DNA from 2 places in the Anaerobacillus sp. MEB173 genome. Region 1 is predicted to be linked to the other one. Evidence: predicted binding sites of a transcription regulator. Region 1 holds the regulator's gene; the other holds the start of a gene.
What was found. Region 1 encodes NrdR, which represses ribonucleotide reductase genes. Its sites were predicted from a motif close to AACACNATATATNGTGTT; they were not measured.

Region 1 (5,640 bases):
TCGAGTTCATCGAAATCATAATTGGACGTATAGAGAGTTGGTAATCTCTCAAGCATTCGGTGCTGAAGGATTACTCCTAACACATCATCACGTGTCCAGCTTGACATCGTTTCCGCTCCAATATCATCTAATATAAGAACAGGAGCATTTTTCACGATATCTAATTTGTCATTAAATGAACCATCGGATATTGCTTGCTTTAACTCTCGAAAGAAATCTGGAACATAGACGAGAAGTGTTTCAATATTCCGATCAGCAAGTGTATTGGCAATTGCCCCCATAAGGTATGTTTTTCCGACGCCAAATTTCCCGTAGAAATAGAGGCCTTGAGCACTCTCTCCAGGCTTTATCGTTGTTGCATATTCGAAGGCTTTGGCAATTGAATTAAACCTCACATCATCTTTATCGATGCTTTCAAAAGTTGCATGTAAGATTTCTTTTGGAATATAGAGGCTTTTGATCATTGATTGTTGTTTTTTTCTTTCCTCATGTTTTCTTTTTTGACCACACGGTTCATAACGGAGTTCAATCCGGTTCCGGTCCAAGTAAAGTTCAGGACGATACCCTTTCATTAAATTAGGACACTGACCTAATCCCGGACAATGATCACAGTGCTCTAGTTCATTTTTGTACTCAAACAATTTAGGAAGGCTTCGTTCAATAATGTCAGTTGTAATATGAGGATGGGCCAGCAAGTATTCCTTGATACGATCATGATGAATTAATTGTGACTTTAAAAGTTCATATTGATTTTTCATTTCTCCTTCATTCATGATCATTTTTAATGATTTTTTTATTGATTCCATTGTTTAATCCTCCTTTCTTTTTTGCTTATTAAACTTACTTATCATCATCTCGAGCCGTTGTTTTTCTTTATTGAGGTCTGCATTATTTTGCTTGTTCTCATTTGTTTCTTTTTTCTTTTCTTCTTCCTTGAACCATTTTGGTAATGTATCTTTCCGAACATATTTCATTTGATTAGTACTTTGCGGTTTCTTTTTATCTTTGTTCTGCTTCCACTCTTGAACACTTTGATGTTCCTGTTTGGCAAACTCCATTGCTTCTTTGACCGTTTTTAATTTCTTTCTAGACCAGTGCCCGGCAATCTTATGAACAAACTGTTTTGGAAGCTTCATATCCGTTGTCATTAAGACATAATCAATTAATACATTTGCTACACCTGGCAGTAATTTATAATCCATGAGTAAGCTTTCTACAATTTTTACGTCCTCTAATGGAACTTTTGCACCAGGGGTTTTGCTTTCCAATAATGTTAACGGTGACTCGGTTTCATAAATCTTAATCATACGTTCTTCCTCAGTGACAGGCTCTTTATGATCCAAAGTACGATATTGCGCAGGTTGTGTCCTAAGAGCTAATGAAGGTGGTTCCCCTCCGTGCTCGATACGGTACCAGTCCTGAACTTTCTTTCTTAGCTCCTCGAGATCAAGTTGATCATGATGAAGCAGTGCCTGCTGAAGAATACGGCTCATTTCTAACGGTTCAACACGATACACAAAAGCTAAACGTACAATGGCTTCCTTTACTTCATTTGTTATTATGCCCTCATCAATAAAATGAGGCAAGTCTGCAATTAAGAGCCCGAAATCAAAACTTCCAAGATCAAAAGTTTTCGGATCATTGTCTGGACGGTGAATAACCTCTTTATTTTGATCGACTTTCATTGCAGCACCCATCTCTGAATAATGATTTGCGACAATTTCAGAATGGTGCAGTGATGAAAATACATGATCAAATCCAAGGGTAATATTTTGGTAGTCCTCTTTATTTACCTTTTCAGTTAAAAAACGATCTCTTGTTTGAAGATACTTCTTTTTGCCAAGACGATTATATAAATATACACTGAGTACATCATCATGAAAAAATTTATGTGCCGTCATTGGGGGATGCATCTCATAAAGGTAGACAACCTCATCTTGATCTTTCTTTTTATAAGTCTTTAACAACCCGATCCCTTCTAGTTTCTTTCGTTCTTCATAAATTTTGTCTAATGGTATATTCATTAATGTGATCAGATTCCGATGCGTTGCTTCCTCCCCCCAATATTGGTCACTTTCAAGCTCTGACCATAACGTTAAATAGAGGCTATGAGCTAGCGCACCAATCAAAGGCTGATAAAGCAGTGTTAATACTTTTTGATCATATTCGTAAAACTGATCGACGGTTCGAACAATATATCGATCAACTGGAAGCAGCTCATTCCAATGCCATTTAGTCATAACCTTCACCTTCTCTGTCAAAACAATTCACCGTGTAAAAAAAGAGCATTAAGCACATTGTCTTAAGCTCTTCATTTAGAGTTATTTGATCCTTCACGATTCAGTAAATCTTTTAATTCATTAATAAACACATTTATATCTTTAAACTGTCGGTACACTGATGCAAATCGAACATAGGCAACGTCATCAACCTTGGCTAAATGATCCATGACAATTTCTCCTACTTCATGACTCTCTACTTCCGAAGCGCCTTTATTTCGAAGTTCTTTTTCAACATTATTGACGATTGACTCCAGCTTTTCTAATGGTACTGGTCGTTTTTCACATGCTCGAATCAGTCCGTGAAGTATCTTCTCACGGCTAAACTCTTCACGATTCCCATTCTTCTTAACAACAATCAGTGGTGTTTCCTCAACAACCTCAAACGTTGTAAAACGGAAATTACATGCCTCACATTCTCTCCGTCTTCTTGTTGAGCGCCCTTCATTACTTGGACGCGAATCAAGTACTCTCGTCCCATTATGCTGACACGTTGGACATCGCATTACATCATCCCCAATTATTTGCTATAATTCCTTCTCTTCTTACTCTCTAGCTTAATAATATAGAAAAATGAATGGAGTGACAAGGAACAATTAAAATGTAGAATTTAGAATGTAGAATTTAGAATTATTGTAGGTTTTTTCTAGATGTTTTAAAAAATTAAAAAGAGATGTATCACTACACCTCTTCTTCCATTAATTATAATGCTTTAACTATAGGTTTCCCTACTTTTATCGGTCCCATTCCCCTTGGCACTTCTACAACCTCACTGGTTTTTGCACAAAGCGCTTCGGAAATATAATTTGAAGCAACATTTGGATCAATTCGATCCCCGCATGTATACACATCTACACTCGCATACCCATGTTCTGGGAAACTGTGAATAGTTAGATGTGATTCAGAAATAATGACCACACCGCTAACACCAAGTGGTGCAAACTTGTGAAATGCTACCTCTCTTATTTCTGCTCCTGCATGCAGGGCTGCATCGACAAAGAGTTGCTCAATAAAGCCGATATTATTCAACTTTTCCACATCACAACCCCATAATTCAGCAATGACATGACGACCCATCGTATCCATAAATTGAATCCCCCTTCACAAAAATTTTTGTTAAGGGGGAATTGACCGATATTCTATAGCTTACGTAGTTAACTTAAAAACATTCATAGTTCAGTAATTATGATACACTAATTTCCGAATCTTTACGGATTCCATTTGCAACGTAGTTTACTAAGTCAACAACACGGCAAGAGTAGCCCCACTCATTATCGTACCAAGCTAAAACTTTGATTTGTCTAGTGCCCATAACCATCGTTGATAAACCATCGATTACTGTTGAATGTTCATTACCATTAAAGTCAATTGAAACTAATGGCTCCATTGTAAAGCCAAGAATTCCTTTCATTGCACCTTTTGAAGCGTTTTCTAATGCACTGTTTACTTCTTCAATTGTTACATCACGGTTCACATTCACAACTAAATCAACCAACGATACGTTTGGAGTTGGTACACGTAACGCCATACCATTCATTTTGCCATCAAGTTGTGGTAATACTTTCGATAAGGCTTTGGCAGCACCTGTAGATGTAGGAATAATTGATTGACCGCAAGAACGCGCACGTCTTAAATCTTTATGTGGGTTATCAATATTCTTTTGATCATTAGTGTATGAGTGAACTGTTGTCATTAAACCTGTTTCGATTCCAAATTCTTCATCAAGAACTTTTGCCACAGGTGCTAAACAGTTAGTTGTACACGATGCATTTGATACAACGTGGTGGTTTTGATGATCGTAATCGCCTTCATTAACACCCATTACGATTGTTACATCTTCATTTTTTCCTGGAGCCGTAATAACAACCTTTTTCGCTCCTGCTTCAATATGATAACCAGCTGTTTCCTTTGTTTTGAACTTTCCAGTCGCTTCAATAACAATGTCAACACCAAGCTCTTTCCACGGTAATTGCTTTGGATCACGATTACTTAGTAACTTCACAATTTTACCATTTACAACTAACTTTCCTTCTTCATGAGAAACTTCTCCCATAAATGGGCCATGAACACTATCATATTTAATTAAGTGTGCTAACGTCTCTGCAGGATAACTAGCATTTATAGCAACAACATCTAATTTATTATCAAGAATCGCTTTGCGAAACACCATTCTTCCAATTCTTCCAAACCCGTTAATAGCAACTTTAACCTTCATAGTAGTTATTCCTCCTAATCATTAAATACACATTATTTATGTCATACTAAATGTCTCATTAATTTATAAATAGTATAACATATAATATTCAAGAAGGAACAATAATTTTACTAAAACATTAAAAATAAAAATAATTAGGCAATTCGAATATTATTTAGTGTTGAAAGTTGAAAGTGCATTAAAGAGTGATGTTGATTTTTGGCTCGTTCGTGTGAATTATTAAATTCACACGCCTTTCAGGTACTGAAAGGTCGGAAAGTTTGAAAGAACTCATAAAAGAAAATTCATTTTCTTTTATGAGTTCTTTCAGACTTTCCATAAAACGAGCCAAAAATCAACATCTCTCTTTAATGCAACCCAAAAAGCAAAGCTCCAATTATGAGCTTTGCTTTTGGTTAGATAACATTCCATTTTTTTAATATAGTGCGTAATTGATTTTTCGTTTCTTCAATTGTTCCGTTATTGTTAATAACTTCGTCTGCTAACGATATTTTTTCTTTTAACGGTAATTGTGAGCTTATTCTGCTCTGTGCCTCTTGTTCACTTGATTGGTCTCGTTCCATTAACCGTTTCAATTGAACTTCCTCATCAACATAGACAAGAATGGTCTTTTCAACTAAGTAGGTTAATTTACTTTCAAACAGAAGCGGTATATCAAGGACAATGGTTTTGTGTCCTTCTTGTTGATACGCTTCTGTCTGTGCTCTCATTTCGCTTCGAACTGCAGGGTGAACAATCTTATTTAATACCTCACGTTGTTCTTTATTGTTGAATATGACTTCTCCAAGCTTTTTCCGATTAATTGTTCCATCTTCTTCAAGAATATGATCACCAAAGTGTGACACGATTTCGTTATACGCAGGCTCACCAGGCATGACCACGTCTCTGGCTACCTGGTCTGCGTCTACTAATGGAATCTCTAAATCAATGATCATGTTTGATACAGTACTTTTACCACTTGCTATACCACCAGTTAAACCAATTATCGTCATTTCCTTCTCCTCTTACAGCTAATTAAAGTTTCCATACACCTAGTATAATTAATAGCAGCCCTGGCACAAATGAAAATTTCTTAACCCAGCGTGTATCTGAAAAGATATATCCGCTTTTCATTCCAACTGTTACACATAAGGCACTCATTATCGC
Region 2 (5,640 bases), on a different contig from region 1:
TAAATCTTGAAGCGGTAAATAAATACAATCTAGGTTTTGTGCGGCGGCCAACTGGAGGGAGAGGAGTACTCCACGATCAAGAATTAACCTATAGTGTCATTGTGTCAGAGGATTATCAGGGTATGCCTGAAACTGTAACAGAAGCGTATCGTGTTATATCAGAAGGGTTGCTTGAAGGGTTTAAACTTTTGGGACTTGATGCATACTTTGCAATCCCAAGATCCCAGGAAGAAAAAGACGCATTAAAAAATCCTCGTTCTGCTGTTTGTTTTGATGCCCCATCCTGGTATGAACTAGTTGTAGAAGGAAGAAAGGTTGCTGGCAGTGCTCAAACGAGGCAAAAAGGTGTCATTTTACAGCACGGTTCGATTATTTTAGATATTGATGAAGATAAACTGTTCGATCTATTTAAATATCCGAATGAAAGAGTAAGAGAGAGGTTGCAGCGAAATTTTAAAAATAAAGCAGTTGCTATTAATGAACTGAGAGAAGAACGCATTACACTGAATGAAGCCCGTGAGGCATTTAAAAATGGCTTCGAAAAAGGTTTAAAGATTGAACTTGTACCGTATCAATTATCAGAGGCGGAAGAAAAAGAAGTACAAAAAATTGCAATGGAACGGTATAGTAATGATGAGTGGACATTTCGTAGATAAAAAGCATGGATCCTATTTATTAGGATTCATGCTTTTGTATGTGTTCGGTTGATGTCTACTTTGTTAAAGCGTTAATTTTTCTTTCAGTAAATGATGATTGTAGTTTTCTTGTTATTGGACCGATTGAGTAATGGTTGCTAATATCACCACTGATTGATATAACTGGTGCTATTTCGACATTTGTATTTGTAATAAATACTTCATCTGCATCCATTAAATGCTCTAGTGTAAAAGGCTGTTCAAAAAGCTCTAATCCTAGTTCATTAGCGATATGCAGAACAAGCTGTCGGGTTATACCGTTTAAGATAAGATTTGTAGCAGGGTGGGTATAAACTTTCTTATCTTTTACTATAAAAACGTTTGAGGCGGCACATTCTGTAACGAGATGATTTCGATGAAGAATGGCTTCACTGCATTTATTGTCGGCAGCTTTTCTAAGTGCCATTGTATTTCCGAGTAGATTTATTGTTTTAATATCACAACGGAGCCAGCGAATGTCATCGGTTGCGATTACTGCGATCCCCTCACTTTGATCCTTTATGTTTAGTGGTACTTCACGGGTAAAAGCAGTGACGACCCCTTCCATATTTCGCTCATAAAGGTGGTTTCGCGGTGCAACAGCTCGTGTATATTGCAGGTAAAATAAACCGTCTCTGATTTCATTTTTTCTAATTAATTGTTCTGTTAACATATAAAAGGTTTCGATAGGGTAAGGTAAGGTCATTTCTAGCTTTTTCGCACTGTTTGAAAATCGCTCATAATGTTCTTCCATTGTATACGGTGTTCCATTGTAGATACGGATAACCTCATATATTCCATCTCCAAAATTATAACCGCGATCCTCCATACTTATATGAACAGAATCTTTAGGTACGATTTGGTTATTGTAGATAACATAGTCCATTTATTGTCCTCCAAATTAGTAAGATTGTTAATTTCTATCACAACATTGAAATTGTAAATTGTCAATATTGTTAGAAAAGTAAATTAAAGGTGAAGAATCATGACATATGGCGAACCTATATTTTGCAACTGACAAATTTCTTGAAATTACTTTGTAAAATGAATTATTTAGCATAAATGCTCATTCATTCTACTTTATTTGACCTCTTTTAAAGTTGACAAAATGAAAAAAAGGAGATGATTTCACAATATATAGTGTAATGGATAAAATATACAACACTATATATTGATTATGTCCGTTGATTGTGATAAGCTAAGTCAAGCATACAACATTTGATTTTAGGGAAATATTGCTAGCAAATCAGATTTTTTTTAACAAATACATCATGCTTCTACAAGCTACATACATCAAGATGTAGACATGGGAGAGTAAATATATACTAAATAGTGAAGGGGAGAACTTTATGACAATGATGATGTCAAAAGTAATGAGCGTTAATGTCGAAAAGCTAAATCAGGATATTGAACAGTTTCCACAAGTTCATCCGATTACAGCGGACATGCACATTCAAAAGAGTGGTGTATCAAGACTTGTAATGCTCGACCGTTACACATTTAAAGATACAGAAAAGAAAACATTAACAGAAGGTGACTTTGTCGTATTAACGGTCAAGGAAGACCCGAAATTTCCAGCTCGTGGATTTGGTTTTGTTCTGGAATTAGATTGGTTCTCAAAAACAGCCAAAGTTTTAGTTGATGAAGAATTCCACGGAGTGTTAGATCCAGAAGAAGCCAAAACAGGAGTTGTCATTCGTTCTCTCGATACTATTGAAAAACCGTTAGAACTTTATTACGAGCAAATTGCCAAGCGTAATGCAACTGGACTAGCTTCGGTAGAAACAACGGAAGAAAAACGACAAGAATCGTTTGAGAAATTTTATCATGAGTTAGTGAATATGAACTTTGTTCCTGCAGGTCGTGTCCTTTACGGAGCAGGTGCTGAAACAGACGTTACCTACTTTAACTGTTATGTAATGCCGTATGTTAAAGACTCAAGAGAAGGCATCTCTGAGCATCGTAAGCAAGTGATGGAGATTATGAGTCGTGGTGGCGGAGTTGGTACAAACGGTTCAACATTACGCCCGCGTCATACGTTAGCTCGTGGTGTAAATGGTAAATCATCAGGATCGGTTTCATGGCTAGATGACATTGCGAAATTGACACACCTTGTGGAACAAGGCGGGAGCCGCAGGGGGGCTCAAATGATTATGCTGGTGGACAGCCACCCTGACATTCTCGAATTTATTATTTCGAAAATGCAAAACCCGAGAATTTTACGATTCTTATTAGAAAATACAAAAGATGATCAAATCAAACAATTAGTAAAAGACAAATTGAAGTTTAAACCGCTATCTGAATTAGAGGTTGCGTTGTATCAAGGGATTGTTAATTTTAAGCATATCCAAGGACAAGGCGGCTTTGATGATAAAGTAATTAGAGAAGCTGAGGAGAAGTTGAACACAGGTGGAACTTACAGTGTCAATAACTCAGAATTTTTAACAGGTGCAAATATCTCTGTTTGTATAACGAATGAATTTATGAAAGCAGTTGAAGAAGACACAGATTATGAACTGCGCTTCCCAGATGTTGAAAACTATTCACCTGAAGAGATGGAAATTTATAACCGTGAATGGCATGAATGTGGAGATGTACGTGAATGGGAAAAAATGGGCCATCGTGTTCGAATGTACCGTAAAATTAAAGCAAAAGAGCTTTGGAATTTAATTAATATTTGTGCAACATATTCTGCAGAACCAGGTATTTTCTTCATTGATAATGCTAACGAAATGACAAATGCTACAAGCTATGGACAAAAGGTAGTTGCAACAAACCCGTGTGGAGAACAACCTCTGGCGCCATTTTCGGTTTGTAACCTTGCCGCAGTAAACTTAGCAAATATGGCGGATAAGGAAACGAAAACCGTTGATTTTGAAAAGTTAAAGCAGACTGTAGCAACTGGTGTACGGATGCAGGATAACGTTATTGATGCTACACCATATTTCTTGGAAGAGAACACAAAGCAAGCAAAAAGTGAACGCCGTGTTGGTCTAGGTGTAATGGGGCTTCATGATTTGCTTATCTATTGTGAGACAAGATACGGCTCAGAAGAAGGAAACGAACTTGTAGATAAGATCTTTGAAACGATTGCAACAACTGCATATCGTACAAGTGTTGAATTAGCAAAAGAAAAAGGCAGCTTCCCTTATTTAGTTGGGGAACAGGAAGAAAAAACGAGAAACTTACGAGAAGCGTTTATTAATACTGGCTATATGAAAAAGATGCCAGAAGATATTCGTGAAGCAGTGTTAGACTATGGTATTCGTAATTCGCACTTATTAACCGTTGCTCCTACAGGTTCGACTGGAACAATGGTTGGTGTGAGTACAGGACTTGAACCTTACTTCTCTTTCTCTTATTACCGTAGTGGTCGATTAGGGAAGTTTATCGAGGTGAAAGCCGAAATCGTTAAAGAATATCTTGATGTTAATCCAGATGCCGATCCAGAAAACTTACCAGAATGGTTTGTTTCAACGATGGAATTATCACCTGAAGAGCATGCGGATGTTCAATGTATTATTCAACGTTGGGTAGACAGCTCATTATCAAAAACAGTTAATGCTCCGAAAGGGTATACGGTTGAGCAGGTTGAAAAGGTTTATGAACGTCTGTACCGAGGTGGAGCAAAAGGTGGTACAGTATATGTTGATGGAAGTCGTGATGCTCAAGTATTAACATTGACTGCTGAAGAAAATACCTTTGAGGATTATGCTGTTGATTTAACATCTGAAGAAAAAGATGGAAAGAAGAAAAGTCATGTTGTTCTCGTTGATACAATTGCTGATCTTCGCTCTACGTCCGTAACAATCGGTTCAGAAGTAGGAAATACATGCCCGGTTTGTCGTAAAGGAACTGTTGAAGACATCGGTGGCTGTAACACATGTACAAACTGTAATGCACAATTAAAGTGTGGTTTATAATTATATAATCAGTAAATGGATAGAGTCGGCAAAAGACTCTATCCATTTTTATATTAACTACAATGGCACGGCTTCCAACAACTACATCATCGTAAGTCATAAAATTTACACAATCTAAAGGAGAGTAAGTTTACATTTTGAGGTGAAAAGAATGGAGCCATTTATTCCACAGCTTGTTTATATTGAGCCGAGAGCGATAGAGTACCCGTTAGGTAAAGAACTTAAAGATAAGTTTGAAAAGATGGGAATCGAGATAAGGGAAACAACATCTCATAACCAGGTGCGTAATATACCAGGAGATACAGAAAATCAAAAGTACCGCAATGCAAAATCAACTCTTGTTGTTGGTGTTCGCAAAACATTAAAATTTGATACATCAAAGCCATCTGCAGAATATGCAATACCGCTTGCTACAGGGTGTATGGGTCATTGTCATTATTGTTATTTACAAACAACGATGGGGGATAAACCTTATATTCGAACATATGTAAATATAGAGGAGATCTTTGAGCAAGCCGAAAAATATATCAGGGAAAGGGAGCCTGAAATCACTCGTTTTGAAGCAGCCTGTACCTCAGATATCGTAGGACTAGATCATTTAACTCATTCCCTTAAAAAAGCAATCGAATTTATAGGGGAAACAACACTGGGCAGGCTCCGATTTGTAACAAAATATCATTATGTGGATCATTTATTGGATGCAAAGCATAATGGTAATACGAGATTTCGTTTTAGTTTGAATTCCAATTATGTTATCAAAAATTTTGAACCTGGTACATCTCCTTTTGAAAAACGAATAGAGGCCGCTGGTAAAGTAGCAAAAGCGAATTATCCTTTAGGCTTCATTCTTGCTCCATTATACCGCCATTCCGAATGGGAACAAGGGTATTTGGAACTTTTTGAACGGTTGGAAGCTACATTACCAAGTTATGCGATAAAAGATTTAACGTTTGAACTCATTCAACACCGGTTTACAAAAACAGCAAAAAAGATTATAGAGAAACGCTATCCGAAGACGAAACTAGAAATGGATGAAAGTAAAC

Region 2: the regulator NrdR is predicted to act here: its motif matches at 1,802-1,819, upstream of ACJ2A9_RS05140 (vitamin B12-dependent ribonucleotide reductase).

Annotation. Positions count from the first base shown of each region.
Region 1 covers NZ_JBJMAU010000005.1:242,588-248,227, forward strand. The annotation lists gene dnaI (primosomal protein DnaI) at 1-806, opposite strand, end outside; gene ACJ2A9_RS13000 (replication initiation and membrane attachment family protein) at 810-2,240, opposite strand; gene nrdR (transcriptional regulator NrdR) at 2,312-2,785, opposite strand; gene speD (adenosylmethionine decarboxylase) at 2,982-3,365, opposite strand; gene ACJ2A9_RS13015 (glyceraldehyde-3-phosphate dehydrogenase) at 3,463-4,494, opposite strand; gene coaE (dephospho-CoA kinase) at 4,890-5,486, opposite strand; gene ytaF (sporulation membrane protein YtaF) at 5,509-5,640, opposite strand, start outside.
Region 2 covers NZ_JBJMAU010000002.1:145,038-150,677, reverse strand. The annotation lists gene ACJ2A9_RS05150 (lipoate--protein ligase family protein) at 1-656, shown strand, start outside; gene dat (D-amino-acid transaminase) at 712-1,560, opposite strand; gene ACJ2A9_RS05140 (vitamin B12-dependent ribonucleotide reductase) at 2,024-4,597, shown strand; gene splB (spore photoproduct lyase) at 4,749-5,640, shown strand, end outside.